Regions from separate parts of the Synechococcus sp. PROS-7-1 genome, predicted to be linked through region 2. Evidence: predicted binding sites of a transcription regulator. Region 2 holds the regulator's gene; the other holds the start of a gene.
What was found. Region 2 encodes NtcA, which controls nitrogen genes in cyanobacteria. Its sites were predicted from a motif close to GTANCNNNNGNTAC; they were not measured.
Positions count from the first base shown of each region.

Region 1: a site for NtcA is predicted at 5,065-5,078, ahead of SynPROS71_RS05045 (DUF4278 domain-containing protein). Genes of this name have one in related genera too.

Region 1 covers NZ_CP047945.1:939,244-946,862, forward strand. The annotation lists gene SynPROS71_RS05000 (rhodanese-like domain-containing protein) at 1-394, shown strand, start outside; gene SynPROS71_RS05005 (rhodanese-like domain-containing protein) at 441-950, shown strand; gene SynPROS71_RS05010 (sulfite exporter TauE/SafE family protein) at 953-1,753, shown strand; gene SynPROS71_RS05015 (hypothetical protein) at 1,809-2,027, shown strand; gene SynPROS71_RS05020 (DUF411 domain-containing protein) at 1,990-2,466, shown strand; gene SynPROS71_RS05025 (hypothetical protein) at 3,117-3,290, shown strand; gene SynPROS71_RS05030 (response regulator transcription factor) at 3,314-4,021, shown strand; gene SynPROS71_RS05035 (lipocalin-like domain-containing protein) at 4,028-4,483, opposite strand; gene SynPROS71_RS05040 (hypothetical protein) at 4,612-4,800, opposite strand; gene SynPROS71_RS05045 (DUF4278 domain-containing protein) at 4,875-4,979, opposite strand; gene SynPROS71_RS05050 (hypothetical protein) at 5,149-5,337, opposite strand; gene SynPROS71_RS05055 (hypothetical protein) at 5,551-5,691, shown strand; gene SynPROS71_RS05060 (hypothetical protein) at 5,694-6,014, opposite strand; gene SynPROS71_RS05065 (fatty acid desaturase) at 6,060-6,806, opposite strand; gene SynPROS71_RS05070 (orange carotenoid-binding protein) at 6,796-7,619, opposite strand, start outside.
Region 2 covers NZ_CP047945.1:384,322-391,940, forward strand. The annotation lists gene SynPROS71_RS01835 (DUF3084 domain-containing protein) at 1-1,185, opposite strand, end outside; gene ntcA (global nitrogen regulator NtcA) at 1,243-1,977, opposite strand; gene rph (ribonuclease PH) at 2,053-2,778, opposite strand; gene SynPROS71_RS01850 (cob(I)yrinic acid a,c-diamide adenosyltransferase) at 2,923-3,531, shown strand; gene dcd (dCTP deaminase) at 3,531-4,124, shown strand; gene thyX (FAD-dependent thymidylate synthase) at 4,147-4,872, opposite strand; gene SynPROS71_RS01865 (thioredoxin domain-containing protein) at 4,922-5,470, opposite strand; gene SynPROS71_RS01870 (hypothetical protein) at 5,586-6,056, shown strand; gene SynPROS71_RS01875 (lytic transglycosylase domain-containing protein) at 6,013-7,619, opposite strand, start outside.

The DNA.
Region 1 (7,619 bases), 550 kb from region 2:
AGGCAACCTGCGCAGTGGTCGCCCCCAGCAGACCAGCGAACCCCAGGAGCCCTGGGCTCCGCTGCAGCGCACCTATGCCGGCCTCGATGAAGTGCTCCCCGACTGGGTGAGTGCCCATCGCGATCAGGTCACCCTGCTCGATGTGCGCTCCCTCGAGGAATGGCAGGGCCCTGACGGCCGGGTGCCGGGAAGCATTCACCTGCCGCTCTCGGAGCTCAGTGAGCGCCAGGCGGAGTTGCCTCGGGATCGCCCGCTGGTGGTGGTCTGTTACGCCGGCAGTCGTTCGGCGCTCGCCACCCAGCAGCTCCAGCGCAACGGCTGGTCCCGCGTCGCCAATCTGCACGGCGGCCTGCATCGCTGGGCGGATGAGGGCTATCCGCTCGCGTGCCCCTGAGCTCCCTGTTTCTTCTCTTCTCTTCTCTTCTCTCTCTGTTTCTGTGATGTCTGAACGTTTGTCTCCCCTTGCTCTCCACGCCCGTCTGGCGTCCGTGACGGTGGTGGATGTGCGCCAGCCGATGGAGGTGGCCGGTGGCCGCATCCCTGGCAGCCGTTGCATTCCCCTCGACCGGATCGAGCGGGCGGAACTGCCGGAGGGTGATCTGGTGCTGGTGTGCCACAGCGGCAACCGCAGCGCCCAGGCGGCAACGCTGGTGGAGCGGCGCTGGCCAGGCCGCACGGTGATGGATCTCGAGGGTGGCCTGGAGGCTTGGCAGCAGGCAGGTTTGCCCGTGGAGCGTCAGGCCCGTGCTCCCCTGCCGCTGATGCGCCAGGTGCAGATCGCGGCCGGCAGTCTGGTGCTGTTGGGGTTGATCGGTAGCCAGGTCCTGGCCCCTGCCTGGATCGCATTGAGCTGGTTTGTGGGCGCGGGGTTGGTGTTCGCCGGCATCAGCGGCTTCTGCGGGATGGCTCGGCTGCTGGCGGTGATGCCCTGGAACCGGGTGCGGCTTTGAGTGTGCTGTTGCTTCTCGGCGGCGGTGTTCTGATCGGCGCTCTGCTGGCCCTGCTCGGTGCCGGCGGCTCGATTCTGCTGCTGCCGCTGTTAGTGACGGGTCTGGCTCTGCCGCTGCGCGAGGCCGTTCCGCTGTCGCTGCTGGTGGTGCTGATCCTGGCCCTGGCCAACCTGATCCCGGCCCTGCAGCAGCGGCGAGTGGCCTGGCGGCCGGCCCTGTGGCTGGGCATCCCCGCCCTGGCCGGCAGCTGGCTGGGTGCGGGCTGGGTGCGCAGCGGTGTGATCGCCCCCTCCATGCAGCTGATGCTGTTTGCCTTGGCAGCCCTGGCCGCGGCCTGGTTGATGCTGCGCCAGCCACAGGCATCGGCGCCTGCACGTCAACGGGAGGGCCGAATTCAGCTGCTGGTTCAGGGTTTGGGGGTGGGCCTGCTCACGGGAATCGCCGGTGTGGGTGGGGGCTTCGCCATTGTTCCCGCCCTGGTGCTGCTGGCCCGCCTGCCCATGACCCTTGCCTCCGGCACCAGCCTGTTGGTGATCTCCGCCAGTTCCCTGATGGCCCTGGTCCGTCATGGCCATTGGCCGGCAGCGAGTTTGCCCCTGTTGCTGCCGTTGCTCCTCGGTGGTGGCATCGGCATCCTCCTCGGCCAGCGTTGGGTGTCCCGCGTGTCGGAGCGCAGGCTGCGCCAGGGGTTTGCCGCTCTGCTGCTGGTGTCAGCCATCACCACCGGTCTTGAAGCCTTGCAACCGCAGCCGCAATCAACCGAGGCGGGGTTGCGCATTTCGACACGTTGGCCTGAAGCCTGATGACAGGGGGGTTCTCGATGCTTTAGCTGTAAAGACGATGTGCATCACAACGCGCATGGTCGCGACTCCCTTGGCATCTGTGCCAGCAGAAGAAACCCTGATCAATGCCCTGCGTGGCTGCCGTGATCAGCAGGAACTCAAAGACCTCGAACAACGGCTCGCCGCGGTGGACGATGCCCCGCCCCTGTTCGACTGGATCTGCGATCTGCTGGTGAAGCGGCGCCTGTCTCGCATCCTTGCCGCGCAACTGCTTCGGCAACTGCATCAGTCTTGAGATGCAGTGGCGTTGCCATCGGCGGCTTGTGTTCGCCCTGCTGTTGGCGTTGATCCTCGCCTCCCCCCTGCCGGTGTGGGCTGAGGCCGAGGCACCGGTGATCACGGTGGTGCGCTCAGCCAGTTGTGAGTGCTGCCGGCAGTGGGAACGGCACCTCGAAGCAGCGGGCTTTCGCATCAACGATCAGATCAGCGACAGCATCGATCCCACCCAGGCCTTCTGCCACACCGCCAGCGTTGCGGGCTACGGGATCGACGGCCACGTTCCAGCGGCATCGGTTCAGCGCCTGCTCGCCGAACGTCCTGATATCGAGGGCCTGGCGGTGCCGGGGATGCCGATCGGCTCTCCCGGGATGGAGATGGAGGGGATCGACCCCGACTCCTTTGTGGTGATGGCCATCGCCCACGACGGCACCACCCGGGTGGTGGAGCGTTATTAATCAGCCAGGTCGTTACAGGCAAAACCCCCGCAGGTCTCTGTTGAAGGGAGACCTGCGGGGGTTTCAATCAGCCTGGGGCTGATTTGTGGAGGCCGTCGTCCCTCGGCGGGACAGGCGGCCTAACGCGCTCGTTTGTGCATCACGACCTTGCGAATTTCAGTGTTGCCATACGGTTGTTCAACCTCCAGCAAGTGGACTGAAAGAAAAGGGTCGAAGCGACTGGCTGTGGCGCCTGGGGCCAGGTTCCTAGGTGGGAGGGTGGTTGACTCCTTGGGGCACCTGGAACGGTGCAGATGGAGTGCCGATCGACGTGGCGAACCTCAGTGCCTGCCGAAGGGCGATCCCTCTCTGATGCGTGAAAACTGTTGGAGCAGGGGCCAGAAAGTCAGCGAGCTTCGTGTGTCGGCTCGGGTGGAGTGTCGGCCGTCATCGGTGCCTCCGATCTCGATGCACACAGTGTTGGTGTTCCAGGCGACAAGTGCAATCAGTGAAATCGCGCATTGCCGATCGGCCGCAGACCGCTGAGAGTGAAAACGGCGTGCCTGATGCGAGTGGAACCGGCAGCAGAATGCTGCCGGTCTCTCCCTCAGTTGAGGGATGTGCAACCCGCCGCTTTCTGCCTCAATGAAGGGGCTGCACGATCCGGCGCGATGCCCCCCGCTTACGACCTCATCCTTGAGCGCGATGGTCAGTTGACCACCCACACCGTGGAGGTGGCCGATGCTCTGGAGGCCTGGCGGCTGGCCCGTGCGCGCTATCCATCCTGCATTCGCGGCGTTGTGTGGCGTGATCCCCAGCAGGTGCGTCCGGACCATCCGCGCTAAAACCGGGTATCCGTGTGCCGATCATGGAGCTTCGGCTCGACTCCCGTGCCAATCAGGAGGCGATCGCTCAGGCCTCTGCGTTGTTGAAGGAGCGCCGCATTGTTGTGGTGTTTGGCGATCGCCTGGCGCTGGTTTCCTTTGTGCTGGTTGATGCGATTGCCTCGAGCCTGGTGGGTGCCGCCACCACGGAAGACGAGGGCTTTGAGCTGGTGCTGCGCACCCAGCCGGATCTGCTGATCTGCAGCTCGGATCTCGAATCCGGCTATGGCATCAACCTGATTCGCCGGGTGAAGGCGGAGTTGCCCACCTGTCAGCTCATGATCGTGCTGGTGCGCGAAACCCAAACGGTGGTGCAGGAGGCGATGGAGGCCTTCGCTGATGGCGTGATCTTCAAATCCAGCCTGGGCACCGGCCGCGGCGATCTGATCAATGCCCTGCGCACCCTCGCTGATGGTGGTGTGTACTTTCCAGAGCAGATCCGCCGCATCGCCGCCTCTACACCGCAACCCGATCTGCCCCCATTGGTGGAGGAACTCACCCCACGCGAACTGGAGGTGACCGCCGGCGTGGCGCGCGGTCTTAAGAACAACGCCATTGCCACCCTGCTCGGCCTCTCGGTGGAAACGGTGAAGAGCCACGTGGGGAACGCCATGGACAAGCTCGGTGCTCGTGATCGCACCCAGATGGCTGTGACAGCGCTTCTTTACGGCCTGATCGATCCCCTGCAGTGAGCAGCTTCAGCTGCAGCGCTTGAAGATCACGATGCTGCGGGTCGGGCCTTGTTTCGGCCAGTTGGGCATCACCCGCCATGGGGTTCGCACCGTGAGCTGGTCAGCATCAATCGAGAAGAAGCGCATCTGCTCGGTGCCGACCCATTCCGGCTTCCAAGCCACATCCACCGCAGTGATCCAGCGGTCGTCCTCCAGCCTGTAGGTGCCGGAGTAGGCCACCAAGCTGCTCAGCAGAGCCGCATCGCCTTCGCGGTCGGTTGTTGGTTTGCGGCCTTCAGCAGTGAGCGTGAACGACACCCGTCCAGCCGGGGTGAACAGCGCGTAGCCCGTGGGGTGGTCACCCATCGGCCTGAAGGTGTTGCCGCTGATTTTCTCCTCCACCAGGTAGCTATCCAGTTGCCAGGCGCCATGGATACAGGGGGCTTCAACGGCACTCAGTGATTGCAAAGGCGTTGCGTTCACAATTGATGGATGGCTTAGGCGGAAATTACCAATGGTTCCTTCAGCGCCTCAGCGGCTCAGGGCGCTGAATGAGCAGATCGACATCCATTTGTTGATGGTTGGTATCAACCACAACCGAGACATTCCGTTCAGTCCGCACGCTCGCAGTGCTCGTCGTCGCAGCGCACTGTGCAGCTGGGGGCTTTCTCGCCGTAGCTCTGCGGTTCGCGCATGGTCCAGTACTCATCCACCAGGCCCATCAGATAGGAGCCGAGCCGCTGCAGCAGGGAGCGCTGTTTCATGATTTCAAAATGCCATTGCCCATGGCCTGTTGTCATCAGGCGCAGTGGGAAGAGCAATGAAAAGGCCCTGCCTGAGCAGGGCCGCAGGTCCGCCGTGAGGCGGCATCAATTCACTTGGCCAACTTCAGACCGCGGTACTTCAGAACCACAGGATGCTGCCGGGTGGCTGCAGTGTGATTCGGCACGTACTTCTGGCCGCGATAGGTGAGCGTCATGATGGTTCCTCGAAGCAAGCTCAGGTCCCCGTTCCATGGCCTGAGTCGAACTGCGCCTCACCGGAGGTGAGGTGAACGTGTTCTTGTAGCTGTTGCTACAGACTCTTCATAGCGAAGCCGTCAACCACCGTGTCGTTCATTCGGATACACAGCGATGAATGGGCGGTGATCAACCCGCTTCCGGCAACGGACATGGCATTAGAGGCAAGCAATCCCCGGTGGGGTTAAGCCATTCATCGAATTCTCGGCGGATGGCCTCGGCGTCGGAGAGACGCTCGGTGCTGGCGAGCAGCTTGCTGCGTTGTTGGCTGTAGTCCACAGCGGAGCCGATCAATTCAATGGCCTGTTCGCTGGTCATGGCTGAACATGTCGATCAGCTCATGGTTGGGGGGACAGGGCAAGCCGGCCGTGACAACGGCGACAACTTTGCAAGTACGGCCTGGAAGATTTTCTGAACATGGCTCGTCAAGAGCCCTTGAATCCGCGAGGCTGCGTGAAGGAATCAAGGCGACGCAGATTCCGTTTCACAACCGGTTTGACGATGAAGCTCAATCTTGCCCACTCCCATCCAATGGGAACGTTGATTGTGGAGGGCGTGCATCAGCCGTTCCGCGCCCTGGCCTGTGCTCTGAGGCCGACATCGATCAAGATTCAACCGAAAGCCAATTCAGTGCAATCCTCAGTTGAAAAGCATGCGTTCAGCCTGGGCTGACGTCAAAACATGGCCATGGCTTTGATTTTGCTGAGTTTGGTTTGTTCAAGGCCTTCAATGTCTTCGTAGCTTATTAAATTTTGTTTGATCATGTCAGCCAGATTGAACAAAATATTGGATGTGTCAAATTCAGCTCGTCCTTCATATTGATAACGTTCACTGCTGAGAAAATCGTGATATTTCCAGATTGATTCGGGTGTGTCGAGCAGAGCACTTTGCTCTCTCAAAATCACAATCAATGCTTCAATTGAGCGCTGTTTGCCAGTTTCAAAGGCGTTCTTGGCAATGGACTGTTCCTGGTGTGTCCAGTCAGCTGCTGACATGGTTTTGTCGAGGTGTGAGGTCGGGGCAGAGGTGCTGAACCGGGTTCAGATTTGAGCGTAAGCAGTGCGGGCTTCGGGGAGTTGATGCCAGGGCACTGTTGGATAACTGTGATGTTCGCGATGATAGCCAAAGTGGTAACAAGCTGCGAACGACAGTATCGGATGAAGATCGAGGCTGATTGGTTGATGGAAACCATCAGCTTGATGGGGGTTTTTGCGGTGCGGCAGAAAGGTTCCCACCACAAAAAGTTGCCAGGAGCTGATGATCAAAGGAATCACATAGATCAACGCCAGCGTGAGCAGAGGCTGATCCTGATTGGAGGGCATGATCAGCAGCAAAAGCCCCAAGCAGACCGCCAACCTGAGCAGCTGCATCGGATTCAGATAGTGACTGAGAAAGCGTGCATACCAGGCCAAGGGTGAAGGATCAGCCGCACTGCAGTAGTCGGGATCAGTGGCCGATCCAGGCGAGTGGTGATGCTGAATGTGATGGCTCAGGCACCTCTGGTAGTTCAGGCCGGCGTAAGCCCAGAGGCAACCTTGACCGATCCTTCGATTCAGCTTGCGGTGGCTTGCTGGAGCAAGGGTGCCATGCATGGCGTCGTGAGCCACGATGAACAGCCCGGTGTGCAGAAAGCTGCGCAGCATCACGAAGGCCATGAGGGCCAAAGGGTGGAGCTGCTGGAAGGGAAGGCGAAGACCCACCGCGAGTGTGAGCAACCAGGCGCAGCCGATCAGCCCCGCCAGTTGCAATCCCCTCCAGTGATTGGTCCCCGAGGGATCACTTGCCACCAAGCTTCAGCAGCTCGGCGGGGGAAGCGAGCAGGTCGATCGCCACGAAGTAGATCTTGTTGTTGTCGTCGAGCAGGAAGCGCCAGGCCACATTCATGCCCACTTCCCGGCCGAACCAAGGGGTTTGCACCTTGCCGGTGACCTTGATCTGGGTGAAGCCACCGTCGGCAGGTTCGCCGAAACCACCCTGGGGAATCAGCTTGAGGTTCTGGCAGTCACGCTTGAAGAACTTGAGAATGGCCTCACGCCCCACGATCGGACGTTGGAAGGGAGGTTGCAGAGCACCGTCGTCGAGGAAGAGATCGATGAGGGTGTCGAAGTCGTTGGCGTTGAGCAGCTGCATGTAGCTGAGGATCGTCTGATTCAGCACACCGGGAATGAAGATCTCTTCACGCTGATCTTCAGGAGTCGGCGCCACGATCGGCTCAGCCACCACCTTGCTGTCGTCCACATCGGGGTCGTAGCCCATGTCGACGACGAAATTGCGCAGCAGGGTGATCTGTTGGCCCTGCTCCACCTTCTTCACCGCTTCCAGCACCGAGTTGGCGTTGGCAGAAAGCTTGTAGCCCTGGGGGATCGGGGCCACTTTGCCCTGACGCATGAGCTCTCCAAGCTCGTACCAGAAGCAGAGCTTCACGTTCACCGACCAGAAGGCATACCGGCAGGAGATCGGGCTGTTGATCTTGGCAGCCAGGTCGCACATCACCTTGGTTTGCTCGTCGAAGCTCATCGCCTCGATTTCATCGAGGGTGGGCTTCGCCAGAGCCATGCGGGCTGCGCCAGGTGCGGCAACGGTGATGGTTTGTCCCATCT
Region 2 (7,619 bases):
GGTGGGCTTGAAGCTGCGTTGAAGCCGAATCTCAATCGCCACGGGGTCGGCTGTTTCAGTGCCGCCGAGTGCCACCGCTTCCAGTTCAACCCGACCAGTGCTGCGATCGATCAGGGTCTGTCCAAGCGCGTTCAGCGCCTGGGAGTCGAATTGCAATCCTTTGCTGATGGATCCGCGCCGTTGAATCTCCGCCAGCGTTGAGGCCAGTAGCAGGTTCAGCCTGTTGCGGACCTGTTCCGCGGATGTTTCTCCGCTGGCCAGGGCGGTTGATGCAAGCACCTCGCCATCACGGGTGATGGTGAGGTTCGGCCTGACCTCAGGAAAGGCATACACAACCGTTTCTCCCTGCAGCACGTTGGCGGCCGAGCGCAGCAGCACAACCCACGTGCCTGGTTTGCGGATGGCGTCTTCCAGGCGTTTGATGTCCTGACGGGGCACCAACAGGATCTGCTTGTCGGGCGCTTGCCCTGGGAGAACCTGCTGGTAAGCCTGCAAATTGGCCTCTCTCAGCACCTGGTCGATCACCTGACGCGCCTGGTCAGGACGTTCAAGCTTGAGGGTGGCTGTTGCGAGGGGCTGGCCACTGCTGATGGCCACATTGCCGCGGCGCAGGGCCAGAAGATTGCCTTCCAGCTGTTTCAACTCGGCTTCGCCGGAGCGGATGCGATTGCGCACCGCGGCAAGCTCACGGTCGGTTCTGCGGATTTCGTCGTCGCGTTGGCGAACGTCCTGGCTCAGGCGCAGTCGTTCAGCTTCCAGTCGGCGCGTTTGCTCCTGTAGGGGTTTGAGTGTTTCTCTCAGCTGGTTGGCTTGCTTGCGCGCTTCTTCCAGGCGTCTGCGCGCTTCGATCTCATCCTTGCGCGCTGTCTCGAGTTGTTGTCTGGATTGTCTCTGCGCCGCCCGGCTGGACTTCAGGTCCGCCCGGCTGTTGCGCAGCCTGGCCTGGAGGTCATTCAGTTCAAAAAGGCCAACGCGCAACTGCCGACTCACGAGAAGCATCAGGCCCAGGGAGAGGACGCTGATCAGACTGCCGGTGAGCACCGTGATCACCACCGCGGTCTGACGGGGACGCAGGCCGAAGAGGCTCAGCCGAGCCTTGCCCACCCTGGATCCGAGGCGATCCCCCAGGGTCGAGAGCACGCCTCCGAGGACCAGCAATGACAGCAGCAGTAACCAGCCGGTCACAGTGAATTCATTGCAGGGCGTGCAGGTTAAACGCCGCTATCTTCACCCGTCCGACGGTCAGCTGAAACGTTTGGCCAGGGCGATCGGATCGAGCACTGTGATTTTTTTGCGGTCAATCTCGACAAGTCCTGAATTGCGTAGGTCTCCGAGGAGGCGGGTGATCGTGACCCGGGTGGATCCAATGGCCTCGGCGATGGCTTGGTGCGACAGCCGTAAATCGATCGTGATCCCCTGGTTCCCAGGAATGCCGAAGTCGCGGCAGAGCACCAGCAGAAAACTCACCAGGCGGGACGACATGTCGCGGTGGGTGAGTGTTTCGATCATGGTCTCCGTTTGGAGGATTCGGCTTGAGAGTCCCTGCAGCAAGAGCAGTCCAACCGAGGTATCGGCTTCGATGGCCTGTCGGACCGATGTGGCAGGCGCCGTGACCATTTCCACTCTCGTGAAGGCCACTGAGTGGTAAAAGCGATCAGAGCGATGGCCGGTCAGCAGAGAAAGCACACCGAACAGGCTGTTCTCTCGAAGCAGCGCCACGGTGATCTCTTCCCCTGACTCATAAACGCGAGAGAGGCGCACTGCACCTCGGCGGATTAAGTAGACGCGCTCGGCGGGATCGCCCGGAAAGAAGATGGTCTTGTTGCGTTCCACCAGCTCCGTGTTGGCGCCATCCAGATCTCGGATCACCTCCAACAAGGTTCTGCTGGAGGGGGCGGGTGCGTTGGCCAGGCTCACATTGGTGGGTCGACCGGGCTGGGGCACCGTGCGACTGAAGCCGCGGATCACTTCGGGCATGGCCAGCACATCGCTTCAGGGAAGTTAAGGAGCGATCGACTCTCACCCTGTAGCAACGCACACGGTTCGAAGGGCTCAGCGCAGTAGCAAAGCCTCGTTCTGGGCTTTCATTAGCTGCTTCAGCCCAGGTTCCGCTCGGTCGAGGAGTTGGTTTAGTTGTTGCCTGCTGAAGGCTGCCCCTTCCGCTGTTCCCTGCAGTTCCAGCAGGTCACCATCGTCGTTCATCACCACATTGAGATCGACATCAGCCCGGGAATCCTCGCTGTAATCCAGATCGAGCAGGGCCTCCCCCTCAAGCAGTCCCACCGACACAGCCGCCACCTGGGAGCAGACCGGATTGGTTTGGAGGATCCCCTGCTGAACGAGGGACTCGCAGGCGTGATGCAGGGCCAGCCAGGCTCCGGTGACGGAGGCGGTACGAGTGCCTGCGTCGGCCTGAATCACATCACAGTCGACAAGCAGGGTGTTCTCTCCCAGCGCCTCCATGGAGAGTGCGGCTCGCAAGCTGCGGCCGATCAGGCGTTGGATTTCCTGGGTGCGTCCAGAGAGCTTGAGCCATTCCCGTCGCTGGCGTTCGGGGGTGGAGCCAGGCAGGAGCCGGTATTCCGCGCTGAGCCAACCGAGGCCCTGATCACGGCGCCAACGTGGCACGCCTTCTTCGCGGCAGACGCTGCAGAGCACAGCGGTCCGGCCGGTGCGAACGATCACGGAGCTGAGGGCGAAGCCCATGGGATTCCATTCGACGGCGAAGGGCCTCAGTTCGGACGCTTGGCGTCCGTCTTTGCGGGAGATGGTGTTCATGCCTGGCGACGATGGCTTGACTGAGCCTGCCAGTTGGGCGGAGACACCATGGATGGTGTCAAAGGGCTTGTGGATCGGATTCGCACCGCTAGATTCAAACTCTGCTGGGCCGTCTGGACACCAGCCCTGACGCCAGCGAACGAGATGACAACCAGCCTGAGCCCCAGCCATCGATCCCGAGACGTCCGCAGTGCGGATCACCGGACGCTGGAGCAAGCCGGTTTGCGTGGCCTGCCTGCCCTCGAGCCGAGGCCACCGCTGCACTTGGTGGCTCAGGAGGGACAGCTGCAGGTGCACACGGCCCCGTACCGCGGCAGTTACGGAACCGTGTTAAGCCAGGCGTTGCGCAGCGCAGGGCTGGGGAGCCGGGTGATGGTTGCCCAGTTCCTCAAAGGAGGGGTGGTTCAGGGGCCTGATGCAGCCGTCACGCTTTGTGACCGTCTCATCTGGATGCGTCCGGCCGTGCTCGAGTGCCTGTCTCAACCTGCTGCTCAAGCGGAATCCGCGGTTGTGGAGGCTGTGCAATCAATCTGGAACGCCTGCTCCACCCACCTGAGGCGTGGAGATCTGGATCAGTTGGTGCTCGATGAGCTCGGTCTGGCCATTGCATTCGGCTACCTCGATGAGCAAGAGGTGCTGTGTCGTCTGGAGCAGCGTCCGGCATCGATGGATGTGATCATCACAGGGCCATCCATCCCCGACTCACTCATGGCTCTGGCTGATCAGGTCACGGAATTGCGCAGGGGGTTCTGATGCTGAAAAACGATCGCTGGATCACCGAGCAAGCTGCTCAGGGAATGCTTGAGCCCTTCCAGGCTGGGCTCGTGCGTCATCTGGAGCCTGATCAGAAGCTTCGCCCAGTGTTGAGTTTCGGCTGTTCGTCCTACGGCTACGACCTGCGCCTCTCACCGCAGGAGTTCCTGATCTTCAAGCACGTGCCCGGCACGGTGATGAATCCCAAGCGGTTCAACCCCGCCAATCTGGAACCCACCGAACTGCATCACGACGAGGACGGCGACTACTTCATCCTTCCGGCTCATTCCTATGGATTGGGTGTGGCTCTCGAAAAGATGAAGGTTCCCGCGAACATCACAGTGATCTGCTTGGGCAAGAGCACCTATGCCCGCTTGGGCATCATCGTGAACACCACGCCCGCGGAAGCGAGCTGGGAAGGGCACCTCACCCTGGAGTTCAGCAACAGCTCAGGGGCTGATTGTCGTATTTACGCCAATGAAGGCATCTGCCAGCTGCTGTTTTTTGAAGGTGACCCCTGTGACACCACCTACAGCGATCGCCAGGGCAAGTATCAACATCAGCCCGAGAGGGTCACCCTTGCCAAGGTTTGAAAGCTTGTGAGGTGACCTGATTTCAGGGCGCCAGCCTGGCTTTATGAAGTCGGCTCTTCTCGTACCAGGCCGCAAACTCAGGAGCCCATTGCTGCAGGTGCGGCCACATCAGGTCGCACAGTTCGCGGATCTCCTGCTGAGCATCGAGCTTGGCGCGGAGGTCCATGAAGTGCAGGAAGGCTCGCAGGCTGAAGCTCACCACGAAGTGCTGGCGGTAATCAAAGGGAAGAATGCCCCGGGCATGTTCCTCAGCGAAGCCGGCGCGCAGTAGATCCCGATAGCGCTCGGCCGCCTGCCTGCAAAGCTGCAGATCCTGCGACCGCATCGCCTCGCTGTAGGTGTATTTCTTGCCTTGGCGATCGCTGTAATCCCCCACTGGCCTGAGGTAGAAAACATCCTCTAGATCCAGGTCGCCATCGGCCGCTCTGGCAATGCGCTCGCCCGTGTAGCGCATCGACTGCACATCGAAGCTCACCCCCACCCGGTGGGTGCGGGCCTGCTGCATCACCGAGTGGGGAAACCAGCCCACATTGAGCACGATCTGGGCGTGTTCGAGCGGACCGTAGTGACCGCGCTCTCCCGCTAGGAGACGCTTCACGCAGATCTCGCCGGCTTTGGTTTCGTCAGGCCAGTCGGCGCGGTCGGCAGCCACAAAGCCCTCGCTGTAGTCCTGATGCATGCCGGCATACACGCACTGCTGCGGGTTCGGCGTTGCAGCAATCAGGTCGACGCGGAAGCGGGGATCCATGGTCACGTCGGATTGGGTAACAGGCGTGTGGTGATCATGCCCGGTTTGCTTAGGAATGGCTGCGCGGGCCAGCGGCCGAATCCATCGTGGTCGGCTCGGGCAAGGGGCTGGTCGTTCCAACTCCCGTCAGCGTTGGCAAGGCTGCATTCGTTACCAGCGCGGCGGCCAGTGTGTTCAGTTCGCTTTCCGTGCGACCACCAATCGAGCGCCCCCGCAGCTCTCCATCAGCAGCGAAGAGGTTGAGCTGGGGGATGCCCGTCACGTCGTAGCGATCCGTGAGGTCAAGCCAGCGAGGGTTGTCGATGTTCACGAGCACCACATCGAGTTCGCCTGCGTGGGCGTTTTCCATCGCCAGCATCGCGGGAGCCATCTCCCGGCAGACCTCGCACCAATCGGCGTAGAACTCCAGGATTGTGGGTCGTCCATTGCTGAGAGCAACCTCTGGCGCCAGCGAGCGACGGGCCAGCTGGTCGAGGGGTGATTCCGCCATCCCTCCGTTGCGCACCAGAAACAGACTGACGGCTAACGCAATGGCCGAGACGAGCAGAAGACCTTTCTGCAGGGATGTGAGGCTTGTGCTCTCGGGAGTGCCAGTCATCCAGGAGAGGGATCAAACCTCATCTTGACAGGACAAACCAGTTGCTGTTGCTAGCGTTTAGTCGCGGATTCTGCATCGCTATCCGGTCTATCCATCAGGGAACCCCGCCACGCTGATGCCTCTTCTGCGCTTTCTGCTGCTGCCCCTCAGAGCTCCTTCGCTTCTGGTGCTCTTCGGTGTGTCCCTATTTCTCGGTCACCACTGGGCCATACAGGAAGCCTGGCTTTCGAAGGCCCATCAGATGAGTGTCCACGTGTTCTGGACGATCGAGCTGATTCAGGCGTTCGTGGTGGTGGTGATCTGCACCATGCCGGATCTGCTGCTGCGTCAACTCTCCTTGCTGATGGCCTCCAGTCGGGTGCTCAGCCTGGTGGTCACGCTCACCTTGGTGATCACCGTCGGCTTGTATGTGCTCAGTCTCAGCCTGCTCTCTGATGTGTTGATTCTGGCGTCTGCCACCCTCCTGGCTCGGCTGGATCTCACCAGGATCAAGGTGGTGCCGGCTCCCCAGATCACAGCCTTTTGGCTGGCCTTGATTGTGATCAGCGGGATCTGGATCGGTCACGACCTTCCCAGTCCGGTTTGAGATAAGCCCAGAGATTTCCAAGCACCTTTTTGGTGTAGAGCCTCGTCTCCGGGTAGGGAATCCGTTCAACCCAAAGTTCTGGATCTTGTGCGAGTTCCTCAGTCCACCAGGAACCAGCGGCTCCTGGCCCAGCGTTGTAACTGGCGGCGGTGAGCCAGGGATTTCCCTGCCATTCCTCGAGTAACCAGGCCAGGTAGCGCGCTCCAAGGGTTGCGTTGCGCCCGGGTTGCTTGAGCTCAGCATCACTGAGAGGGGCTCCCGCCATTTCCGCTGCGGTGGCTGGCATCAGCTGCAACAGGCCCACAGCTCCTACCGGCGATTGCACGCCCGGGGAAAAACGAGATTCCTGACGGGCGATCGCCAAGAGCAATTCCAGGCGCACTGCTTCCTGCTGCGCTGCGGAGCTGAACTCAGGAAGAAGGGGGCGGGGATGCTGGCTCTGGTGCAGCTGCAGCTGCGTGTCGTCGTCGGGAGAGACAAGCCGCAGGTTGGCCCTCCACAGCCGACTCAGGCCTGTCCAGTAGTCCTGCACGCCCAGGCGCAGCCGACCTTCGATGAGTTGGCTCTGCGGGGATGGTTTGGCCGTGGCCTGGCTGCTGCGCCAGGTGTCCCAGGCCTCCTGGCGCAACCCCAGTCTCCAGAGTTGATCCACCAAGCGATTGCCGCTGTTCAGAGGGCTCCAGCCCTGGCGCTCCCAGGCGTCGTTAGGGGCAGTGATTGTTCGGGTTGCAGTGGCAGCCGCTTCCCCGTGCAGTGCGGGCAGATCGCCCCCTCCAAGACGGGCCTCAGCACGCCAGGTGTAATACCCCGGGGGATAGGCCTTGACGAGGGCATCCCAGACGCGCTCTGCCTGCTCCTGTCTCCCCAGCTTGGCCAGACTGAAGCCGATCCAGAACTGCTGCCGTGCGGCCAGGGGATCGGGCAGCTTGTTCCCGGGGATGGTGTTCAGAACGCTGAGGGCCTGGTTCCACTGGCCTTCCAATAACGCGCTGCGGGCCAGATCCCATTGCAGCTGCCAGATCGCTGGGTGATCCGGCCATCGTTTCAAGACCTCCAGCCCGTTTCGGTTGCCGTTCAGGCGAACGCGGGCTGCGGCCACATCAGCTGAACGCTCTTGCAGCTGTTGCGGCAAGGCATCCAACAGCGCCTGCTTCGGCCTTAGCGGTTCACTCAGCAGAGCCGCTGCCCTCAAGGCTTCCTCGGATTGAGGATGGGCGTTGGCCAGCTGCACAAGCATCGCTTCCCCGCGACGTTTCTGGGCTGGGGTTCCGCGCCACAGGGTGCGGCCGATGATCAGCGCCTGGGGCGGTTGCAGCGGGGTGCCCTGTAGGCAGAGCTCCGAGGCCGTGCCATCGCCGAGTTCTGCCAGGGCAGAGGCCAGGTTGAGCCGTTGCTCTTGAGACAGTCCTGTGCCGGTGATATCCCCACAGGTGCGGCGAATGAGGCTGGATGCTCCAGGCCAGCGGGGGCCCCAGCGTGCCAGGTGCAAGGCGTTGGCCTGAAGGGTGTCCTGGTTGGCGTCATCGGGGAGTTCTGCAGCCGCCGCCAGGGTGGCGGGATGGG